Regions from separate parts of the Endozoicomonas sp. SESOKO2 genome, predicted to be linked through region 1. Evidence: predicted binding sites of a transcription regulator. Region 1 holds the regulator's gene; each other region holds the start of a gene.
What was found. The regulator FliA, encoded in region 1, starts transcription of late flagellar genes. The targets are predictions, from matches to a motif close to CTAAAGTTNNNNNNNNNNCNGCCGATA.

Region 2: the regulator FliA is predicted to act here: its motif matches at 5,447-5,473, upstream of flgM (flagellar biosynthesis anti-sigma factor FlgM).
Region 3: the regulator FliA is predicted to act here: its motif matches at 1,719-1,745, upstream of fliD (flagellar filament capping protein FliD).

The regions. Positions count from the first base shown of each region.
Region 1 covers NZ_JAHHPQ010000499.1:4,918-12,254, forward strand. The annotation lists gene KDK17_RS11410 (hypothetical protein) at 1-338, shown strand, start outside; gene KDK17_RS11415 (OprO/OprP family phosphate-selective porin) at 625-1,827, shown strand; gene KDK17_RS11420 (hypothetical protein) at 1,846-2,031, shown strand; gene KDK17_RS11425 (SWIM zinc finger domain-containing protein) at 2,088-2,396, opposite strand; gene KDK17_RS11430 (sigma-54 dependent transcriptional regulator) at 2,812-4,269, shown strand; gene KDK17_RS11435 (P-loop NTPase) at 4,992-5,801, shown strand; gene KDK17_RS11440 (RNA polymerase sigma factor FliA) at 5,804-6,550, shown strand; gene KDK17_RS11445 (rhodanese-like domain-containing protein) at 6,751-7,260, shown strand.
Region 2 covers NZ_JAHHPQ010000483.1:28,554-35,890, forward strand. The annotation lists gene KDK17_RS10965 (FliH/SctL family protein) at 1-566, opposite strand, end outside; gene fliG (flagellar motor switch protein FliG) at 618-1,640, opposite strand; gene fliF (flagellar basal-body MS-ring/collar protein FliF) at 1,633-3,285, opposite strand; gene fliE (flagellar hook-basal body complex protein FliE) at 3,300-3,620, opposite strand; gene KDK17_RS10985 (OmpA family protein) at 3,721-4,614, opposite strand; gene flgN (flagellar protein FlgN) at 4,620-5,129, opposite strand; gene flgM (flagellar biosynthesis anti-sigma factor FlgM) at 5,101-5,409, opposite strand; gene flgL (flagellar hook-associated protein FlgL) at 5,512-6,420, opposite strand; gene flgK (flagellar hook-associated protein FlgK) at 6,442-7,337, opposite strand, start outside.
Region 3 covers NZ_JAHHPQ010000483.1:10,667-18,003, reverse strand. The annotation lists gene fliR (flagellar biosynthetic protein FliR) at 1-315, opposite strand, end outside; gene KDK17_RS10910 (flagellar biosynthetic protein FliQ) at 315-584, opposite strand; gene KDK17_RS10905 (flagellin) at 815-1,618, shown strand; gene fliD (flagellar filament capping protein FliD) at 1,778-3,127, shown strand; gene fliS (flagellar export chaperone FliS) at 3,141-3,542, shown strand; gene KDK17_RS10890 (flagellar hook-length control protein FliK) at 3,556-4,809, shown strand; gene fliL (flagellar basal body-associated protein FliL) at 4,840-5,352, shown strand; gene KDK17_RS10880 (sigma-70 family RNA polymerase sigma factor) at 5,369-6,103, shown strand; gene motA (flagellar motor stator protein MotA) at 6,108-6,959, shown strand; gene KDK17_RS10870 (flagellar motor protein MotB) at 6,956-7,337, shown strand, end outside.

The DNA of each region.
Region 1 (7,337 bases):
AAACAGACAATCACCCGCTGGTCGTACTTTGTGAAGCGCCCAACAGCAAGGTCAGTCTGCTGAATGATAAAGGAACCATTGTTGATAGCTGGTTATGTCAGCATGCAGGCGAGAGTCTGGTGATTCTCAAACCCGAATACCGGAATGGCGACGTTTATCTGTTCGAGGCACTACCCGATAATGCCAGTCCGAGGCAATGGAAATCGACCCTGACTGTCAATATAGGCAGTGTAGCTAGCGTCAGGCAAGGCCTTATCAGTAAAGCAAACTCCATTAATAACCTGCCGGGATTTGCCCTTTTGGTCTCAATGTATCTTGTGGCTGCAAGTGCACTCTGAAATATTTAAGAGTCGTTTCAGACTCTTAAATAGTGGTGCCAGCGTTTTATTGGAATGAATTATAGCGTCATAAAACCTTCTTTTTTTTGTCACCTCCAAGAAATATTTTCAGCCCAATATACTCACCCGCAGTTAATAAAAAAACAGCCATGAGGGTCTTGCAGCCATGCTTTGAAGTCTGGCGAGGCGGCAAGGACTCTCGGGTTGTAAATGATAAAAAATGCCGACACACCGTTCCTTAGAACGAATGAATAAATACTAAAACACAGTATAAATGGAGTTTTTAATGAAACGTAAACCTGTTTCTGTGGCGGTAGCCGCTGTTGTTGCGGGCCTGACCCTCTCTTCTGCCCATGCTGGTGTCGTCAAGACAGAAGGTGAAGATATAATCGTCAGCACCAAGAATGGTGGTCTTGCGCTGAAAACAGAAGACGGCGCTTTTTCTTTCAAGGTGAGCGGCAAGTTACAGTGGGACTATGCAAGCCTCGATGATCTTTATGTTGCAGACAGTGGTAATGATGCTGAAGCCCGTAAAGGCTATATTCGCCGTGCCGAGATTGGTTTCAGTGGTAAGGCGTACAGTGATTGGAAATACAAGCTCAAGTTGAAAACCAAAAGCGACGATTCAATTGAACTGGATGATGCCAAAATCAGTTATGTTGGCTTCAAACCTGTCGAAGTGACTTTGGGTCGCTGGGGTCGTGACTATGGACTGGAAAATACTGTCAGCTCTTCCTGGATTATGGCCATTGAGCGTCCCATGATGTATGACTTCCTGCAAGGCGATGAAGGTAATGACTACGGTATTCAGGTAGCAACCGGTGGTGATAACTATACCGCCGTGTTTGGTATTCATCATGATGGACAGGCGGAAGAAGATAAGCCAGAAGTAGAACGGACTGCCAGTTATGTCTTGCGTGCTACCTATGCCCCCATCATGAATGATGACATGCTGCTTCATCTGGGTCTGAACTATTACAACAAGAATCCGGATGGTGGTTCTGATGTTGAGTTAGAGTCCTCCTTAGGCGCTAAAAAAGGTGCAGACAGGACTGTAACGGTCGCAAACGTTGATAAAGATTCTGAGTATGTTCTGGAGTTGGCGGGGCAGTTCCAATCACTCCAGCTTCAGGGTGAATATGCAGTGAGAGACATGAAGTCTAAAAACGCTAACAGCGACGCTAAAGTTTCCGGCTACTATGGACAGATTTCTTACATGCTGGATGGTGGCAAGCGCACTTATAAAGAAGGTGCTTTTGGTAAGCCAACCGGTGGTCAGTGGGAAGTGTTCGCACGTTACACTCAGGCTACTATCGACCAGGATAGTGTGAGTGATGATCTTGAGCTGAAAACCACTACTTTGGGCGTGAACTACTTTGCGACCAAGAATATCCGTGCCAGCCTGAACTATGTTCAAGGCAAAACCAATGAAAACATTGAAAATGATAAGGGAAGCGCTATCGTAAGCCGCCTGCAATACGTGTTCTGATCCCCAGTCAGTTCCTTTGTGTATGAACTTGGCCCTGTTTTGCAGGGCCTTTTTGATGGTGCCGTAAATGGCGCTGTTCCGGAAGCTATAACAACTGCCGACAGTCAAGCTTCTTCCACACCTTTGTTATCCAGTGGTGGGGCATCCGGCAGGGTAGTGCCTGAGCGCCTTTTTCGGGAATGCACGATTGAGCCAGATCAGTGAACATTTCGTCGACCTCTGACTCAGTATTGTCCCGGTTTTCTTCACCCGGCAATGCATTAATTCGATCCGCGCCCAAAATGCTTTTCTGCCCTGAGCGTTAGGGCACAGACATGTTTGCAGTTGAACTGTATGGGGCAGGTGCAGGTACCTGATACAGCATCTTCAGCAGGATCATCCGGATAAGGGTTCAGCTCAATATCGACCAGATAGACCCTGCCTTCTGAACCTTTGACTTGCCCACTTAGAATGCCTGTCTCATCATCTAATTCCAGTGAAATAACCTTATTTCGACGAAAGTAATCAACTCCTCGCTGGGCAGTTTTGGCTCTGAACAGGTCAATGAGGTCGGGATTCAGTGAGTGCATAAAGTCCTGACGGGAAAAGGTAAAAGTGTGAGCATAGCAGTCGGTAGGGTTTCGGAGCAGGCGGGGGTAGTGTTTCGGTTATGGATAGATAAAAGGAATTCCCGTTAATCTTTTCGGCTTCAGTGCCTGAAAACCAACAATTTGTCACAGAAGGTGCCATAGAAAGTGCGGTAAAATCAGAGAGATCAGCTTTTGATGGATAGAATGCTCTGTTTATTCCAGCAAACGATCCATGAATAGGGCTATTTCACGTCATATTTTGTAAAAAAAACGAAAAATGAATTAAAGTGACGAAGAAATTTGACGAAATAGAATTTTAGACCTTAAATGAATTAATAAGAGTTTGCTTATTGCGATTCATATTATTTCAAGGCTGTTTATTTTCATTGCGTTGATGACAAGGAAAGTCGTTACAATGGATGCAGCAGATCAGGTATTGATCATAGAAGACTCTCAGCAGCGCCGACATGATCTAGGTACCATTATTGAGTTTATGGGGTATCGTACCAGAGCGGTCAGTTCCGCCTACTGGGAAGATGCTATCAGGGAATCCGACAAAAATGGTTTCTGTGCGCTTTTTCTTGGAGACTTTCTCCAGGCAGAAAGTTCAATGCAGGGGATGATCGCCCGCATACAGAACTGGAGTGGCGGGGTTCCCGTCATTCGCATAGCCGACCCGATTCCTGAAAACCTTCAATCTTCTCTACGCAGACAGATTATTGCCCGCATTGACTGGCCCTGCAATCGTTCGCAGTTACTCTCTTGCCTGCATTACGGTCAGGTGTATCGCGAGCAATGGCGTCAACTTCATCAGACCGGCATGAACCAGCAGGTAGAACTGTTCCGTGGGCTGGTGGGTAAAAGTGACAAAGTCCGTAAAGTTCGTGCTTCCATGGCGCAGGTGGCCAACCGTGACGTCAATGTTATGGTGACCGGTGAGTCAGGAACTGGCAAAGAACTGGTGGCCAGAAATCTGCACGACCACTCCCATCGTCGGGATATGCCTTTTGTGCCGGTAAACTGTGGTGCCATTCCTAATGAATTGCTGGAAAGTGAACTGTTTGGCCATGAGAAAGGTTCTTTTACCGGTGCGGTAAGCTCAAGAAAAGGACGGTTTGAACTGGCACAGGGGGGCACACTGTTTCTTGACGAAATTGGTGACATGCCGCTGCACATGCAGGTTAAGTTGCTCAGGGTTCTACAGGAACGCACTATTGAAAGAGTAGGTGGTTCCGAGCAGATTTCCGTGGATGTCAGAATCATAGCGGCTACCCATAAAAACCTTTCTGAAATGATTGAGTCTGGTGAGTTCAGGGAAGACCTGTACTACCGGTTGAACGTATTTCCCATTGAAATGCCGGCGCTAAGGGATCGTCCGGAAGATATTCCTCTGATCCTCAATGAGTTGGTTAGCGCAATGGAAAAACAGAGTCGTGGCTCCATTCGTCTTAGTTCTGCTGCCATTTTATCGCTGTGCCGTCATGACTGGCCAGGTAACGTCAGGGAAATGTCCAATTTGTTGGAAAGACTGGCGATCATGTACCCATACGGTGTCGTAGGTGTTCAGGATTTGCCGCAGAATTTTCGTCATATGGAAGCTATTTCTGATGATGACGGTGTTGCCGAGTTGTTCCCGGACAGTATTCAACCTGCAGGGCCTGGAAAAGTCGATGATTTAGCGATCCTTCCTGTGGGCGGGCTGAATCTAAAGGAATTTTTGACCCGGCTGGAAAAAAGTCTGATTCAGCAAGCTTTGAGTGACTGCAACAGCGTTGTGGCCAGAGCGGCTGACAAACTTCAGATTCGCCGAACAACTCTGGTTGAGAAAATGAGAAAGTATGGTCTTCATCGTTATGAAGAAACCATGCGTTAATCAGCTCGTTTCAAAAAAATGGCTGTCAGCGTGAGCTGATAGCCATTTTTTTTGTCTGCACTTTCCCTGTCATCATATCGACTCTGTTACGGTTTCGTCTTCTTCTGAAAAAAGTAGTCGAGAACGTTTTTGTTTTTTGAAATCCTGAAAATTTTATTTGATAGCTGTCTTTCTTTTTTTACTTAAAAGAAGGTCGTTTTTATGGTTCGTTAAATGATCAGTGACTTTGATTTATTTGGCACTTTCTTTCGTTCGGGTAAGTTTTTTTCAGTTTATTAAAACTAACTTTCTTTTGTCGTTTTTTGAATTTTCCATTTTTAATCTTTATTAAGTCAGTTAAATAGCACTTTTTACTTTTCTATAAATTTTTATGCGACAGCAATACGTCACTATAAAATGACAGTGTCAAATAACTTTCTTTTTATTTTTCAATAAAACGACGATTGATTTATTTTGTTGAGAGTGATCTTGACTCTGTCAAAAAAGTAACGTGTCGGGGATTCGGCTGGTTAAAAAAAATATCAATAAAAACAGTTTGTTATGGAGTTTGGTTGAGGTCTGGTCAAAATAATGCCGCGTCAGTGATATGGCTATGCCTGAAAAACAGGCATTTTAAAAAATTGGCACGGCTCTTGTTATTAATAAGGTACAGGCAGTAAAAAATAAAAAACGTTTTTGATTCCAGATCTTGTGCAGTAATCACTTAAAAGAAGCTGAAAGCCATGAACTCATCAACAAAACAAATTATTGCAGTTGCGGGGTGTAAAGGTGGAGTAGGTAAAACATTAGTTGCAGTCAATCTCGCACTGGCTCTTACAAACAACGGTAGACGTGTTGTTCTAATGGATGGAAACCTTGCTGTTCCTGATGTCGGAATAAGTCTTGGGCTTGAGAAGAAGCTGGATATGACTCACTTCGATGCCAACGACTCTTTTTCAAGTTTTATTCAGGATGGCCCTCAGGGTCTGAAGGTGTTGTCGCCAAAAGGGGAGCCTATCTGGCGGGAGACCGTAGAAACCGGTCATGCTGTCCGAATGATAGAAAGCCTGGAGTCACTGGCCCCCACTCTGGATACCCTCGTCATTGATACCGCACCCGGACTGGCTCCGGACAATGTAGCTCTTATTCAGGCAGCGGGAGAAATTCTTATCGTCATCAATCAGGAGGTTGTGTCACTGCTGGATGCTGTGAGGATGATCCGTATGCTTTATAGAATATACGGTGTTCGTCGTTTTGGAGTGATTGTAAATGCCGTCAGTAACCGTCGGTACGGTTCGAACCAGTTTGAAAGACTGCAATCCTACTTGAGTGATGAAGTAGAAATTATTCTCCGTTATCTGGGGGCGATTCCATTCGACAAGGCTGTCGCAGAATCGCTCACCCGTCAGCAGGCTCTGCTGCAAGTCAATCCGGATTGCCGGGCTTCGAAAGCTATTTCCCGTATTGCTCATCAGATAATGGCGATACCGGTTACACCGCCAAGGGGTCGTATCGAATTCTTCTTACCAACAAGAATAAAAGAGAGGGTATAAGCATGGATGCTACAGCACAGGAAGTGCAGGCTACGAAAGCCAATCAGGAAAAGAGTCAGAAACTGATTCAAACCGAAATGGTTGAAACTCATAAGGCTCTGGTAAAAAGAATTGCAAACCACCTGGCCGCCAGAATGCCAGCCAGCGTTCAGATCGATGACCTTGTTCAATCAGGTATGATCGGTTTGCTGGAAGCTGCCTCAAAGTACGATGCCAGTAAAGGTGCCAGTTTCGAAACATTTGCCGGCATCCGTATTCGTGGTGCCATGTTGGATGAAATCCGAAAAGGTGACTGGGGACCAAGATCCGTTTACAGAAACAGTCGCAAAGTGACTGAGGCTATTCAGAAGGTTGAAGCCCGCCTGGGAAGAGACGCCAGAGACTTCGAAGTGGCCCGGGAGCTGGAGGTCAATCTGGATGAATTCTACACCATTCTCAGTGACCTTCGTGGTTGTCGACTGTTCAGTTTTGAAGAACTGTTCGACAGCGAAGAGTCCAGAATGCAGGCCCGTTCTGGAGACCGCGGCCCATCGGCCGATATTCAGGAAGAGAAGTTCAAGTATGCCCTTGTAGAAGCTATAGAGAAGTTGCCCGAGCGGGAAAAGCTGGTCCTGATGCTCTATTACGATGAGGAGATGAATCTCAAGGAAATTGGCAAGGTTCTGGGCGTCAGCGAGTCCAGAGTCAGTCAGATTCACTCCCAGGCAGCTGTCAGATTGAGAGCCAAGCTCCATCACTGGTTAGGTTAAACCTCCAGTGTACCCAGAGGGGCCCTTGAGTATGGGGGCCCCAAGCTCTGAAATAAGTATTTTTGTTTCTATCCAAGGTCATTGTTTCTCCAAACCCTGTGGCTGGAATGTACGCAGGCCCTTGCTCCACATACTTTTTTTTTGAGTGGTTTTTATCAAGTAGTTTTTATTAAGCAGTCTTATAACGGACCTGTATTAAAATGAAATGGAATTCTTATCTTGCGGCGTGCTTTCTGGCCCTTTCCTCTTGTTTCTTGTCCGCACAAGAAGCGCCAGTCAATATTAAAAACGTGGTTACCATTAATACCCATCAGGCCAAGCGCCTTCATGAGCTGGGAGCCCTGTTTATAGATGTGAGGCCATATCAACAGTGGGAATGGGGGCATATTGAGCGGTCTCAAAGTCTGGATCTCAGGGCTGGCTTCAGACAGCTGTTTATGCCTGGTGCTCTGGATAAGAAAACGCCCATCGTCATCTATGGCAACAGCACTTACCACATGAGGGGAGCGATCGCGAGTTACCTTGCTGCACTCTGGGGTTACAAGAGAGTGTTTTTTTTCAGGGATGGCTACTTTTCCTGGTTGGCACTTGATTACCCGGTGACGCTTCAATCAGACTTGGGAACAGAAGAAATAATCGGCTGGAAGCCAGAAAAGAAAAAGATTGAAGATATGAGCAATTTACAGACATTCCCGGCAATGATGAAGTAAGTCATTTTCAGCTAGCTTTCGGGCTCAATCACTTCAGGCGCTCGCAGAGCCGGGAATCATTCAGCTTGAGTTAATAA
Region 2 (7,337 bases), on a different contig from region 1:
ACATGGATGGTGTACTGAGCATCCTCAGGCATGATACTCAGAGTTTCCCTGATGACAGAGACGATCTGTTCCGGAGAAGTCATCAGCTCACGACGCACCACCTGGCGACATGTTTCTTCTATTACTTTTCCAAGCCAGCTGATCTTTTCGTCGCGACCATAACTGGCACCAGAGCGAAATTCAGACATTTCTTTTCGCAACAGGGATACCAGTTTTTTCTGCTCCTCAGTGGCAATACGCCCACCTTCTTTGACGCCCAGCTCTCTGCCCTCTTCAAAGCCCATTCGACGGCCTTCTTCCACACCTTTGGCATAGCCTTTCTCAATACCCTGCTCCAGAATACTTTGCAGAACTTCAGCAGAGGGTTCAACGGATTCCTGTGATGTCGGTACTGTATTCTGAACCTTATCGACAGGCTGAGAAGCACTATAGTCTGGTTGTTGAGTTATCTCTGGAGCCTCTGATGTTTCTGAATTCTGAAACTCACCGGGCTTTTGGTGAACCGGAAAGAGAAACCGTTTGAAGGCCGCTGTTTCAGGCTGCCATATTTTTTGTCTGTTTGTCATGAACCAACCTGTTGTTATTAGTATGAAGAAAGTGATGGGTATTGATTGGCATTAACCGATCATCTCGTCCTCATCATTAAAGATCAGCTCTATCTCACCGGATGCTGCCAGCTGTCGCGCTGCCCGAAGCACATCGTTGCGGGCAGACTGAACCTGACTGGCACGAACCGCGCCAAGATTTTCAATATCTTCAAGCAGGAATTTGGCGCTTCGCTTGGTCATGGTACCTACAACGACATCAATCATCTCCTGAGCGGCCCCTTTGAGCGCCAGAGCCAGAATATCCTGACTGACCTCCGCCATAACCTTACGCAGTGCATCTTCGTCCAGACGCATAAGGTGTTCAAAGAGGAACATTTGTTGTTCAATCTGCTCAGCCAGTTTCTTATCCTGCTCCTTAAAGTAACTCAACAGACTCTGCACCGAAGTGTCGTTCATCCGGTTCATTATATCGGCCACCTGACGAAGACCACTGACGGTGGTATTCTGACTGGTGCTCATTTTGCCGATATTGGCATCAAATATAATGTTGAGTTCTTCAAGGATGGATGGATGTAATTCCTGCAGTCGGGCTACTCGTGACAATAGATCCTGGTGACTTTTGGCTGGAAGGCGCATTAATACGTCGGTAGCCTGTGTAGCTCCCAGATAGGTCAAAACCACTGCCTGAAGTTGCGGGTGCTCATCAACAATCAGTTCGGTGATGGTTCCCGAGTCCATCCATTTCATCGCTTCCAGACTGTTGCTCTCACCGCCAAAAATAGAGTCCATGACACCTTTGGCTTCTTTGTCACCCAAAGCCATCTTCAAGGTCTTGTCAATATATCCTTTGGAGGAACCAGAAAGGGCGCTGTCATACCGATAAGTGTGGAAAAACAGGTCCAGAACTTCCTGAACCTGATCTCTTTTCAGGGGTGCGATGGTCGCCATGGTCGTGCTGATCTGTCGAACTTCCCGCTGGCTAAGGTGTTTGAATACCTGCGCCGCACCTTTTTCCCCCAGACTGAGAAGCAGGATAGCAATGTCTTTGGGAGTCGGCGGCCTTGATGGCAAGGTTCTTTGATTATCACTCATAACTGTTCATCCATAGCTTGATCACCTGTGCTACCCTGGCAGGGGCCTTGGACGACAGTTCTCGCATCTGAGTCACCTGAGTTTCAAAATCTGCCAACTCAGGCGGCAAAAGATCAAAAGTGTCATCAAATATTACTTTCCTGCCTTGCTGGTCGAACTGGGTAGAATCCGTTTCCTCAGAGATTTGAGGTAACACGGCTGGCTCATCCATCTTGATAGTGATCTGTTTCATCATGGGTCTTAAAAGAAACATAATCACAAGAATCCCCAGCAAAGTACCGCAACCATATTTGACGTAGTAGAGCACCTGCGGCTGTTGCCACCAGGCCAGCCCGACAGGTTCAACATGAGTGACTGGCACAAACGGTGCGGTATGAATACTGATCTGATCACCACGAGCCTGATCAATACCTGTCGCATCAATAATCATTTGTTGAATCGTGGCAATTCTTGCCTGATCCCAATTACCAATACCCAGAGCTTCATCGGGCTGCTCATTGAGAACAACGGCAACGCTGAGTTTCTGTACTCTGCCCTGCTGATTGGCCACCTGCCTGATCACTTTGTCTACTTCATAGTTGCGGACAAACTCTGAATGAGTATTATTGCCCTGCTCCGCCTGAGCTTGCTCCCCTTCTTCCGGTGGCTGATTAGCGAGAGCACCGGGTATGCCTCTGGCTCCCTGCCCGCTATTAAGCACTTCCTTTCCCTGCTCACTTCTTAACACGGGAGCACCGGGCTCATATTGCTCTACCGTTTGCACCACCTGTTCAAAATCCACATTGGCGGTAACCTGGGCCCTGAAATTGACAGACCCCACCAGAGGTTCAAGCAGGGCACTGATGCGCTGTTGAAAATGAGCTTCAACCTGACGCTTGAAGTCCAGCTGTTTACTGGCTTCACTGAGCACACTGTTACCCAATAAAACATCTGAAGAGAGCAGTTTGCCGGACTGGTCAATAACAGAAACATCGCTGCGATTCATATTAGTGACACTGGCGGCCACCAGATTCACAATGCCTTCAATCTGCTCATTGCTCAACCTGTATCCTGGAAACAGATCGACAAACACTGAGGCCGATGGTTTTCCCTGTTTGCGAATAAAACTGCTCTGTTTGGGCAGAGCCAGGTGGATTCGGGCATTGCGGACGGGTTTCAGGCTGATAATGGTCTGAGCCAGCTCGCCTTCAAGACCACGCCGGTAACGGACATTTTCCACAAACTGGCTGGTACCGATTTCCTGCCCATCGAGCGTTTCCAGTCCTTCCGGCGTTCTTGCCTGAACGCCCGATACAGCCAGCTGCATACGGGCATCGGAGAGCCTGCCGACATCCACCATGACCTGACCCGAAGCCGGGTGAATTTTATAAGCAATACTGTTTTGTTCCAGTACATTGACCACACTGGCCACATCATAGAGTTCCTGATTGCCATACAGTGGCTGGTAATCCGGAGATTGTGACCAGAGCCAGAAAACCGACATCAGGGCAACCGATACTGCAAACAAGACCATCAGCACCACTTGATAGTTACGATTGTTTTTCAGAACTTCGGACACCCTGTCCAGTGCTTCACGCCAAACAGGCTTCACTTCTTTTTCTTCTGGTGCCTGCTCCGGGGTGGCATTTGTTTCTGATTCTGCCATGGTATTTTTCTACCTTAGATCTGCATGCGCATGATGTCTTCGTAAGCAGTCACTGCCTTATTGCGAACCTGCATCAATGCCTGAAAGGAAATACTGGATTTCTGCATGGCAATCATGGTGCCCATGAGGTCATCACTTTCCCCGGTTTCAATCTTGTGCATCATGCCGCTGGACTCTTGTTGCAGATCATTAACCTTTTCAATGGCCTGTTGCAGCAGATTGCCAAAACCGTTGGTAGTCATGCCTTCAGATGCAACTGAGGAAGGTAAAATCGGAGCAGGTCGGTTTTTCAGGAGTACACTGAGGGAATCCGGGTTTAGACCTTTGATGTCCATTGAGCCGCCATCCACTGTTGTTCTGTGAAATGTTGTTCTGTAAAAGTGCCCGGTAAGCACAGGCTCTTTCCGTCAGTTGACGATTTATTGTCAGAATTATTTATCGGCGGCTCAGGGTAATCTTTACCCGTCGGTTTTTATTTCTTCCTGCAACAGTCGTATTGGTGGCTACAGGATAGCGGTCACCATGAAAGCGCATGGTAAGACGCTGTTCGGAAATACCTTTTGATCGTAAATATCTATAAACCCGGCTTGCACGCACTTTTGACAGCTGAAGGTTTTCCAGCCTGTCACCCCGGGAGTCTGTGTGAGCGTCAATAGCAACATTGGTGATACTTTTATCCACCAGAATATAGGTGGCCAGGTCATCAAGATGTGACAATTGTTCCGGGCTTATATGGGATCTTGATGACGGGTAATAGAGCAGTGTTTCTTTTGCCTGTTCGTAGTTCAGAGCCAGCAATTCTCCATAACATTGATAAAATGTTGCTGCTGTTTTTTGGAAATTCATAGCGGGTATTTTAATATGAACAGGGTTTACTGCTTCCCTCTGAATCTCAACAACCAGCTGATGCCCCTGCTGCAGATCTTCAACAACACGGGCAACATTGATTCTCATTTCAAACTGTTTATCCGGCTCTGCTTCAACACCTCCGAGAGCGTTCAGGTAATGGCTATGACGCCAGGGGGATTGTTGAACCGCAACACGAATATGCCGGGCTTCTTTAATAAAAAAATCCGGTTCCAGGGTTATATAATGCACACCTCCGGCAGCCGCATTCAGAACGATACTGCCCAGCCCTGTCACGTTGCTGTTCAGGCGACACTGGAAACGGGAAGTGGTCAACTCCCACTTATGCAGGGTGAGTTCCTGAGGGAATTCTCTGACTGAGTTGGCTGATGATCGGGAAAGCAGCAACAAGGAGAAACCAAAAATCGCGAGGCCAAAAATCAACAGTTTCCGAAATCGCCGCAAATCATCAGAAAACAACATGCTGATCAGCCCAGCTTTCTTTCACAGATGCCCTGCTGGTTATAGGGCGAGGGTTCCTGACTGGAAAAAACCACATCAATAATCTGGTTAGTGCTGGCCGCCAGACGACTCAAGAGCTTGCCGTTTGCCTGATTCAGACTACGGCAGCGGCCTGCTGTAATTTCCAGTTGATGCCATTGTTTCAGTGTGGCTTCAGCTTTGGGTGTAGAACATATAATTTGCAGAAATGATCGTATACCTGCCGGGTCCGGTGACAGCCCCGCTTCTTTCAAATAATGCTCTCTCAGGGAAGCATTCAGGTGCAGCATGTCCAACAGTTTGACCTGAGTTTCAAGATGCGTTTCCAGAGCTGCAATATTCCTTTCCAGCATCAGGTTATGGGCCTTGCTCAGAACAACTTCCAGTTTGCGGGTTAAAGCCAGTGCATCACGGATATTGCCCAGCAGTTTTTTTTCAACAGAAACGCTATAAGTACCACTTTTATTGTCATTCTTTTCTGTGGTCATCAAAGTCATCGGAAAGCTCCAGAATTTTGTTGGCAAGCATTTGATAATCGACCGGCATTTCTCCTTTTTTAATCGCTAGCCGAATGCTCTCCACTTTTTTCCTGTCAATTTCATCTATGTCTGACAGAGATTGGAACAGTTCTTCAATATTCTGGGCTTCACCGCTCAACCTTAAACGATCATCATTGACCTTGGGAGGCGCGGCTGCTTTTACATCATTTTTGACTGCACTTTGGCCTGCTATTGGACTGGCTGCTTTTTTTGACCCGGTGCGATTTATTCCCGGCATGCTTTTCACCACTCGTCTGTGATGGGTACAGAACTCCAATCGGCAAGGTGTCAAAAAATCTTAAATTCCCTGAAATGGGGATTTTTTTTTGCCAATGGCCCGTCAGAAATAATTGAACAGAGACAGTTGCTTGATGTTGGCATAAACCTGCTGGCTGGCACTGAGAAGGGTCTGCTGCTGAGCCAAATCAGTGGCGGCCTTCGTCATATCAACATCTTCCAGAGATGAATGAAGTTTTTCCAGCATCAGTTTGATATCGGCATGGCTTTCACCCACCCGATCAAGCACAGTCTGATTACTGCCTGCCTTGGTCTGGGCGATCCCTACCCTGTCCAGAGTGGCATCAATCCATGTCATCGCGTCTGACAGAACGGCATTCAGACTCACAGGGTTTCTCAGTTCATCCACCGCACCAGACAGGGCGTCAAAGATACTGTCTATCGGTGGTGTAGCGGTTGGGTCGAAAAATAGATTTTCTGCCGACTCATTGAATGTCACCTGGGCAGAGCCACTGATATTGACCAGACGAAGGTTATTATTGCCATTGTATGAATAATCACCAGCGACTTCGTCAACAGGCTTCTGAGTGCTCAGGGTTCCGGAGAAAATGTACTGCCCGTCTGCCTGCTGATAATTGGCCAGGCTCAGCAAAGACTGAGCAATCGTATTCAGCTCCTCTGCCAATGGCTCATAGTCCTGATCAGTCAGAGTGCCGTTTCTGGACTGCAAAATAATGTCTCTGGCACGCCATAATTGCTCAGTCATTCCACTGTATAAAACATCTTGCTGCTGCAGTATTCTTCTGGCCGAATCAATATTATCTTCATACTGTTTTATAGCCGTTACTTCATTCTTGATCTGAAGAATTTTGACTGTATCAACGGAGTCATCCGAGGGTTGCAGGATACGTTTTCCGGATGCCATCTGTTCATTGGTTACAGCCAGTCTGGCCATACCGTCCTGCATAGCCCTGAGCATGACATTATTGAAATTGATGCTGCTGATACGCATATTTTTGGCTCCCTGTCTTTATCAGAACATTCTGAGCAATGAATCAAATGTCTGCCGGGCCACTGAAATTACCTGAGCATTAGCACTGTAGAGTTGCTGAAAGCGTAAAAGGTTGGCAGCCTCTTCATCCAGATTGACACCACTGTAGGCATTGCGGCTTGCTTCAGCCTGCTCAAACAGTTTTTTACCACCATCGGCTTCTGTTTTCGCCTGAGAAGTTTGTACCGCAATATCGCCAATAAACCGGGTATAGCTTTCAGTCAGGCTACTTTGCCCCTCTATCAGAGCATCATTCTGAAGTTGCAGAATTGTCTGCAAGTTCGAATTATCGGCCACACCACTACCCGGTGCTGCCAGAGCCAGAGCAAAAGGTTCCGTCAGAACAGCATCAATATCTCTTGCACCATAACGCACCGGTGACAACCGGTAAGCCTGATCAGTAGCGGCACCGTTGATATCAATCTCAACGCCATCAAAACTCAGGGTATCAGTACCTGCTCCGGACAAGCTGCCACTGAACTGAACCCCATCGCTCAACCGGGTAATAACATAGTTGCCGGTGTTATCTACCCGCAGATCATAGTCACTGGCTTTCAGCTGGGAACTGTCAGTAATTCTCATATCGGACACTGAGGTGGAGGCGACATCCAGCGAAAAGATACCACTGGCAGGATTAGTCAGATCAGAAAAAAGATCCACGCCGGAGTTGCCATTGACATCCTCCCCAAGTCTTAGCTGGGCATTGATCGTCGAAGCTATGACTACTGCCAGACGCCCAATCTCATTCTGAGCCTGTCTTAAAGTGCCATTCTGGTAATTCAGGATGCCGCCAATGCTGCCCCCCGGATCACCGTGCACCTGAAGGGAGGCAGAATCACTTTCAAACGCCAATGAAAAGCCATCAGGATGGCTGGCTG
Region 3 (7,337 bases), on a different contig from region 1:
CAGGGAGAGCATCTGACCGGCGGAGGTGAAAATAGCGAAATAGATTTGCAGTACCATCGCCATTAAAAGCCCGACAGCCAGCTGTTGTGCAGTGATCAAAAGGGCTGCACCCGATAATGGTTCAACAGCGGGCACCGCAGGTAACATAGGGGCAACAATAATAGTGATGGCCATCGCCAGAATAACCCGGATTCTGGGTGCTACTACCTGGCTACTGATAATGGGCATCGCCAGAAAGAGTGCACCGATACGAAAAAATGGCCAGAGATACTGACCGATCAAGCCTACCACCTCAGAGAAGGTAAAGGTCCCCATCAGGCCAGCATCTCCGGGATAAATTCATACAACCGGAGAAACAGATCCATAAATTCCTGAATCAGCCAGGGGCCAGTGAGGCCTATAGTGACCAGTGTCGCCAGCAAACGGGGCAGGAAACTGAGGGTTTGTTCATTGATTTGAGTCGCTGCCTGCAGTGTGCTGACCACAAGGCCAACCAGCAGTCCGGGCATCACAATTACCGAGACCATCAGAACAATGAGGGTCAGCGCATCACGAAAAAGGTCTGCCACAACTTCCGGTGTCATGGGGTTTCCTCTGGATAAAAATAAATGCGTTATAAATATATAAAAACATTTTTTTACTTTAAAAACGACTTAAAGAAATGACAAATTTTGTTAAATATTCTCCTTACGCGATTAATTAAAAAAAACGGCAGCTCTATTTAAGAAATTCAGAATCCCTTCCGAGTGGTACTTATCAACAGGCAGTACGTTGAAGTAATCAAGCGATTAAACCTGAATAGGGAATTAGTAAAATGGCAATGACCGTAAATACCAATATCTTCTCTCAGAATGCCCAGCGTAATTTGGGTAAGACTGAGACGGGTCTTCAGACCGCCATGCAGCGTCTGTCTTCTGGTATGCGTATTAACAGTGCTAAGGATGATGCCGCCGGTTTGCAGATTGCGAATAAAATGGCTGCACAAATTGGTGGACTGGGTGTCGCTATCCGAAATGCCAACGATGGCATCTCCATGGCACAGACTGCTGAAGGTGCTATGAGCGAGATCACTAACTCTTTGCTGCGTATGAGGGATCTGGCTTTGCAGGCATCAAGTGGTACCTATGAGGCTGCTGATGTGACTGCCCTGCAAGCCGAATACGATGCTCAACTGGCTGAGATTACCCGTATTGCCTCAACGACTGAGTTTAACGGGACAACCGTTCTTGGTGCAGGTACTGTCGAAATTGCCGTTGACTATACCGATGCTACCACCAATAACATAGACCTCAATTTTACTGCCGTTGCGCTGACGGCTGTTACCTTTACCGATGCCGCCACAGCTCAAACGGCAGTGGGTGCATTGGATGTCGATATTGCCGCCTACGACGCTGTTCGGGCCAGTCTTGGTGCATCCCAAAACCGACTGACCACTACCGTCAATAACCTTTCAAATATCCGTGAAAACCTGAGTGCTTCCAGAAGCCGTATCGTGGATACTGATTTTGCTGCAGAAACAGCGAATCTGAGTAAGTATCAGGTCATGCAACAGGCCGGTACTGCTGTGTTGGCTCAGGCTAACGCTATACCTCAGAACATTCTGTCTCTGCTGCGATAATCGCTTCAGGACAGTTTGTAAAATTCAGTCAGCTTTAATGCTGATCGTCTTTGTGGGAGCTAACCAGCTCCCATTTTTTTATAGAGCTGTCTGTTATTCGGTTATGTTTCTCAAAGCAGTGCCGACTGAATAAAAGCAGGCATTAATCAGAGGCTGATTATGTTCAGTTTGAATGGCATTTTCTCGGGACTCGATGTGAGCTCCATGGTGAACGCTTTGGTGGAGGCTGAGCGTGCTCCGACCGAAAGCCGTTATGCCCGCAGAGAGGAGGCCTTTAACGTGGAACTCTCTGCTGTTGGGACGCTAAAGTCTGCTCTGGATGATTTTAATACCCAGATAGAAAGCCTGAACAGCATCAGTAAATTCAGTCCCAGGGCAGTCAGCATCAGTAATGAGTCAGTTCTGAGTGCAACTGTTTCCAGCAGCGCCGGGGCAGGCAGTTATCAGTTTTATGTGGATCAGCTGGCCACCCGCCATCAGACGGTATCCACATCTATTGCTTCAGATGCCACCGTTGGTTCCGGAACGGTCAACCTCTCGGTTAACGGTGAAAGCTTCTCTGTTGTTATCGAACCGGGAACAGAGAGCCTGACTGATGTACGTGATGCCATAAACAATGCTGCTGATAACTCCGGAGTGCAGGCAACAATTATCAATGAAAGCGGTCAGCAACGTCTTATGCTGACTAGCGAGAAATCTGGCGCAGCAAACACCATAACGAGTGATTTCAGTGGCCTTTCCGGTGGATCAGAAACTCTGGGATCCTTTACCGACTTGCAGGTGGCAGTCGATGCCAGCATACGGTTTGGTTCAGGGGCCTCTGCCATCACTATTACTTCCGAAGATAACCAGCTCGAAAATCTTATTGATGGCGTCACGCTTGATTTGAAAGCCGTCAGCACAGATCCGGTAACCGTAAATATTTCCATAGACAAAGACAGCCTGAAAGAGTCTATGCAGGGGTTTGTGGATGCCTGGAACAATGTTAAGTCTACCCTTGATAACCTGACGGATTTCAACGGTATTACAGCGGGGCCTCTTAATGGTGATGCCCAGGCCCGGGCTATTGAGGGACAGTTGAGAAGTGTCATCAGCTCTTTATACGGTGAAGACGGTGACACATTCAGAACGCTCGGGCAATTGGGGCTGACAACCACCGAAGACGGCTCGTTAAATCTGGATTCCGATAGTCTGGATGAAGCTCTGGCTAACAACTTTGATGAATTGGCAGAAGTGCTGGCCGGTGAAGATGGCTTAATGAGTCAACTGGCAGCCGTTCTCACACCTCACCTTGAAAGTAGCGGAACGCTTGACAGTCGGGAAGACAGGATTAATGAAGGCTTGAGTGATATTGAAGATGATCGTGCCGCACTGGAGTTGAGACTGGAACGAACCCGCAGTTATTACCAGAATCAGTTCCTGACGATGGAAAGTATTCTGGCATCACTGAGTGGAACCAGTGATTGGATCACCAGCAGTCTGAATAGTCTGAATAACAATAATTCCTGATCATGGAGGGGTCATGAAGCAAAAAGGTCTGGGTGCTTATAAACAACAGGAAAAAGCAGGTGTAGAAGCGTCTGATTCTGTTCAGCTGGTGGGTGTGTTGTTTACTAAACTGATGGACAATCTGGCTAAGGCAAGCCACTACATTGAGCGAAAAGATTTTACCAACAAGTCGGATCGACTCTCCCTTGCCATCGAAATTCTGCTGGTACTGGAACAGTCACTGGATTTTCAAAAAGGCGGTGACTTAGCCGACAATCTTCAATCGTTATATCTCTATTGTATTAGACGTTTAACAGATGCCAATACAGGTAATGATGTGTCCGCTATCAGTGAAGTGATGGGGCTGTTAAAAGAAATTCAGGAAGCCTGGACTTATATTTCCACACCTCAAGCTGCGATGGCAACTATCCAGTAACGGGGCGGTTTGAATGGAAAATCAGGGACTGCCAGTTTTTTCGTTGTTATCTTTGTCCGGTTCGGTGCCGTCGGTTGAGGGTGCCCAACCGCAGGTCATGGCGGCTGCTCAGGCAGCTACAACCTCTTCAGAGTTGACGTTTGACACCATTCTTCAACAGTTTTCCTCAATAGAATCTGCAGCCACAGAGTTAGTCTCTCCAGAGCTTTTATCTCCGGAGCTTTTATCTCCACAATTGTTGCCTGTTAATTGGCAGGCAAAATCAGATGTGCTTTTGGCAAGCCCGGGGGCTTCAGAACGGACAAAGCATTTTCCCGTTACACACTTGCCAATAGTGACAAGCGAGAAAAAACCTGAACAGGCCACTGTGGAGATAAAAAATACCTCTTTAACAGAAGGGGTAACTGAACGACCCGATTCAAATGTGTCAATGCCCATAAAGGCTGCAAAACTCCAGCTGCCTGTCCGAACCCGGGCATCAGAGGTCTCTTTGACTCCGGTTATCACCCAGAGGGCGACTCAGGCTCAAAGACCATTAACGGATGTTAATCAGGTGTTGGAGGTAAATCACCAAACAGAAAAGCTCAGGCCGGAAGTCACATTAAAACCGGATCAAATCCTGGCAGAAGCCAAAGTGCCGGAGATAAAAAATCACAATGGAATAAAAGAAATTCCAGCTCCGCAGCCTCTGTTCAATCTTGAAATGGAGCGAAAGGCCACTCTAAAAACAGTGCCTGTATTGATGCAACAATCTGAGTCAATAACGGCCATTGCTCATCAGGCGCCACAACATTCTGTTTCAATTCAGATGACTGAGCCATCATCAGCCGCTCAGTCACCTCTAGTTAAACAACCTTTCCTGCAACCTGAACTAGCCCAGCGACCGTTTGGGCAGACAGTGGTCCAGATGATTAAGCAGGGTGAGCAGAAAATGGAGTTTCGCTTAGACCCACCGGAATTAGGCCGGGTAACGCTGACTGTGAGCGTTGATAGAGACGCTGTCAGCCTTCAGGCGATAACGGCAACACCGGCAGCCAGAGACTTGTTGCTGCTTCATGGCGATCGCCTGCGGGAAGCTCTTAATAGTGAATCACTGACTCTGGGGCAAATGTCAGTGGATGTGGGTAGCCAGAAAGAGGCCGATACATCGGAACAATCTTCAGAATACCTGCCCACCGCCGATGGTTGTCATGAATCAAAGGGTTATCAGAGTGCCCAGGAACAATTCAGGGTTCATGGCGGCAGATTATTGGATCATTTCGTTTAACAGATCATCGGAAAAGGAGTTTTTGGACTCATGGCAGATGAAAAGGAAAGCAGTGCCTCTGAAGACAAAAATTCAGGCAACAGCAAGTTATTAATCATCATCATTATTCTTCTGGTGCTGTTGCTGGCTGGTGGTGGCGGTTTTGTAGCAATGACAATGATGGCTCCTAAAGAGCAACCGCAACAGCAACAGCAACAGCAACCGCAGCAACCAGTGGCAGCATTGGCGCCACCCAGTTTTATGATGCTTGAGCCGTTTATTATCACTCTTAAAAGTGATGCCCGACCTCGATATATGCAGATAAAACTGTCATGGATGGTACGGGATGAAACGGTGATCGCAACACTGGAAGCTTATCGGCCACTTATTCGTAATGAAGTCATCAACTACCTGGGCTCTCTCTCTTATGAACAGGTTAAAGCCGGGGGCGTCACAGAGATTATCCGCGCTGAAACGCTGGCAAGAGTGAATGCACTGCTGGACAAAGAGAGGGTGGGAGCAAGGGTGGATGACTGTCTGATTACGGATCTTGTGATTCAGTAGCAGCTTAGTGGCAGACATGCAGCAAAAAGGACTTAACGCTTATCGCCAACAGGCAGGAAATCAGCGGGATGTTCTGGTTAAGCAGCACTTGTCCCTGGTTAAGAAGATTGTGCTGCATCTGGCCAGCAGTCTGGGCAGCAACATCTCCCGGGATGATCTCTTGCAAGCAGGCATGATGGGTCTGCTGGATGCTGCCAGTCGTTATGATCCGGGTCGCAAAGTCCCCTTTGAACAGTTTGCCAAAACCCGGATTCGAGGCGCAGTGATTGATGAGCTACGACAGTGGGACTGGCGCAGCAGAACAGACCGGGAACACGGGCAGAAAATCAGTAATGCCATCCAGAAGTTAAATACAAACCTGGGACGGGCTCCGTCCGAGTCCGAAATTGCAGAAGAACTTGGCGTCAGTCTTGAGCGATACCACCGTATGTTACAGGGCAGTAGTTCCGACAGTCTGTTGAGTCTGGATGGGCTGATGCAGGGTGAGTCTGACAGCCGAATCATAGAGATCAATGATGACGACTCTGTAGAAGTGGTTGCCATGGGTGGAGAGCGCAGTAAAGCTCTGGCAAAAGCATTACAGGAGCTGCCGGAACGAGAGCAACATCTGATGAATCTTTATTACGTTCATGAACTGAATATGAAAGAAATTGGAGAAGCTTTGGACCTGACGGAGGCCCGTATTTGTCAGTTACACCGTCAGGCTGTCTTACGATTGCGCTCGCTGCTGGAAGAATGGAACAGGGACTAATGCTATGAAAATCTTGGGGCTACTGATCCAGCTTGGCTGCATCTTTGGTGGTTTTATGGCTGCTGGTGGTGAAATGGCGGCTATCTGGCAGCCCGCAGAAATAGTGATGATTGGTGGTGGAGCATTGGGGGCATTCATCATTGCCAACCCAACTAACGTTGTGAAAGCGGCGGGACGGCACTTGGTTTATACCGTCAACAATTCAGGTTTTAATCGTGAATATTATGATGAGCTGCTCTCCCTTATGTATACATTATTTAATATGGCGAAAAAAAAGGGGGGGAGTAAGGCCCTTGAAGAGCACATAGAAAACCCTGAAAACAGTGATGTTTTTTCAAAATATCCTCTGATTATGAAGACGCCTCATATCTATAACTTCATTGCTGAAAACCTCAGGCTGTCACTGGTAGACGGCATTGAACCCCACGAATACGAAACCATTATTGAGGAAGAAATTGAATCCATGGAGTCAGAAATGATGCGTCCGGCAGATGCTCTGCAGCTGATTTCGGATGCTTTGCCGGGCTTCGGTATTCTGGCAGCAGTATTGGGTATTGTTATTACGATGGGCGCGATAGATGGCCCGATGGATCAACTGGGCAGATTGATTGCTGCGGCTCTGACAGGGACTTTTCTTGGCATATTTATGGCCTACGGACTGGTTGGACCATGCGCAACGGCCATTGGTCACTCAATCAATCAGGAAATAAGAGCATTTGAATGCATTAAGGTGGGGCTGGGCACTAACAAGTCCGGGTTTCCTCCCATTGTTTCAGTTGATTCTGGCAGAAAAATGCTTTTTTCAGACAAACGACCCACTTTCGGTGAACTGGAAGAGTTACTGGACGGCCAATGAGCAAAGGTCATGTTATTGTCATCAAAAAGAAGCATGGCGGTCATGGTGATGGTCATCATGGAGGTTCATGGAAAGTAGCCTTTGCTGATTTTGCCATTGCCATGATGGCTTTGTTTCTTCTACTGTGGATTATGAGTGCCACTGATAAGGAGCAGAAGAAAGCCATTGCGACCTATTTTGAAGATCCGGGCTCATTCCGCCATCCAAGCAGCTCCAAGCCCATTAATTTTGGGGTAGCAAATACTGTGGTGGATATTCCCAAACCGGGGCCAGGCAAACAAGGCAGGGAAGACACTGAAGTTATTGCTGACCAAAACACCAAAACACTGAATAACACGCTGATTTTCGACAAGCTGTCCGATGAATTACAAAAATTGA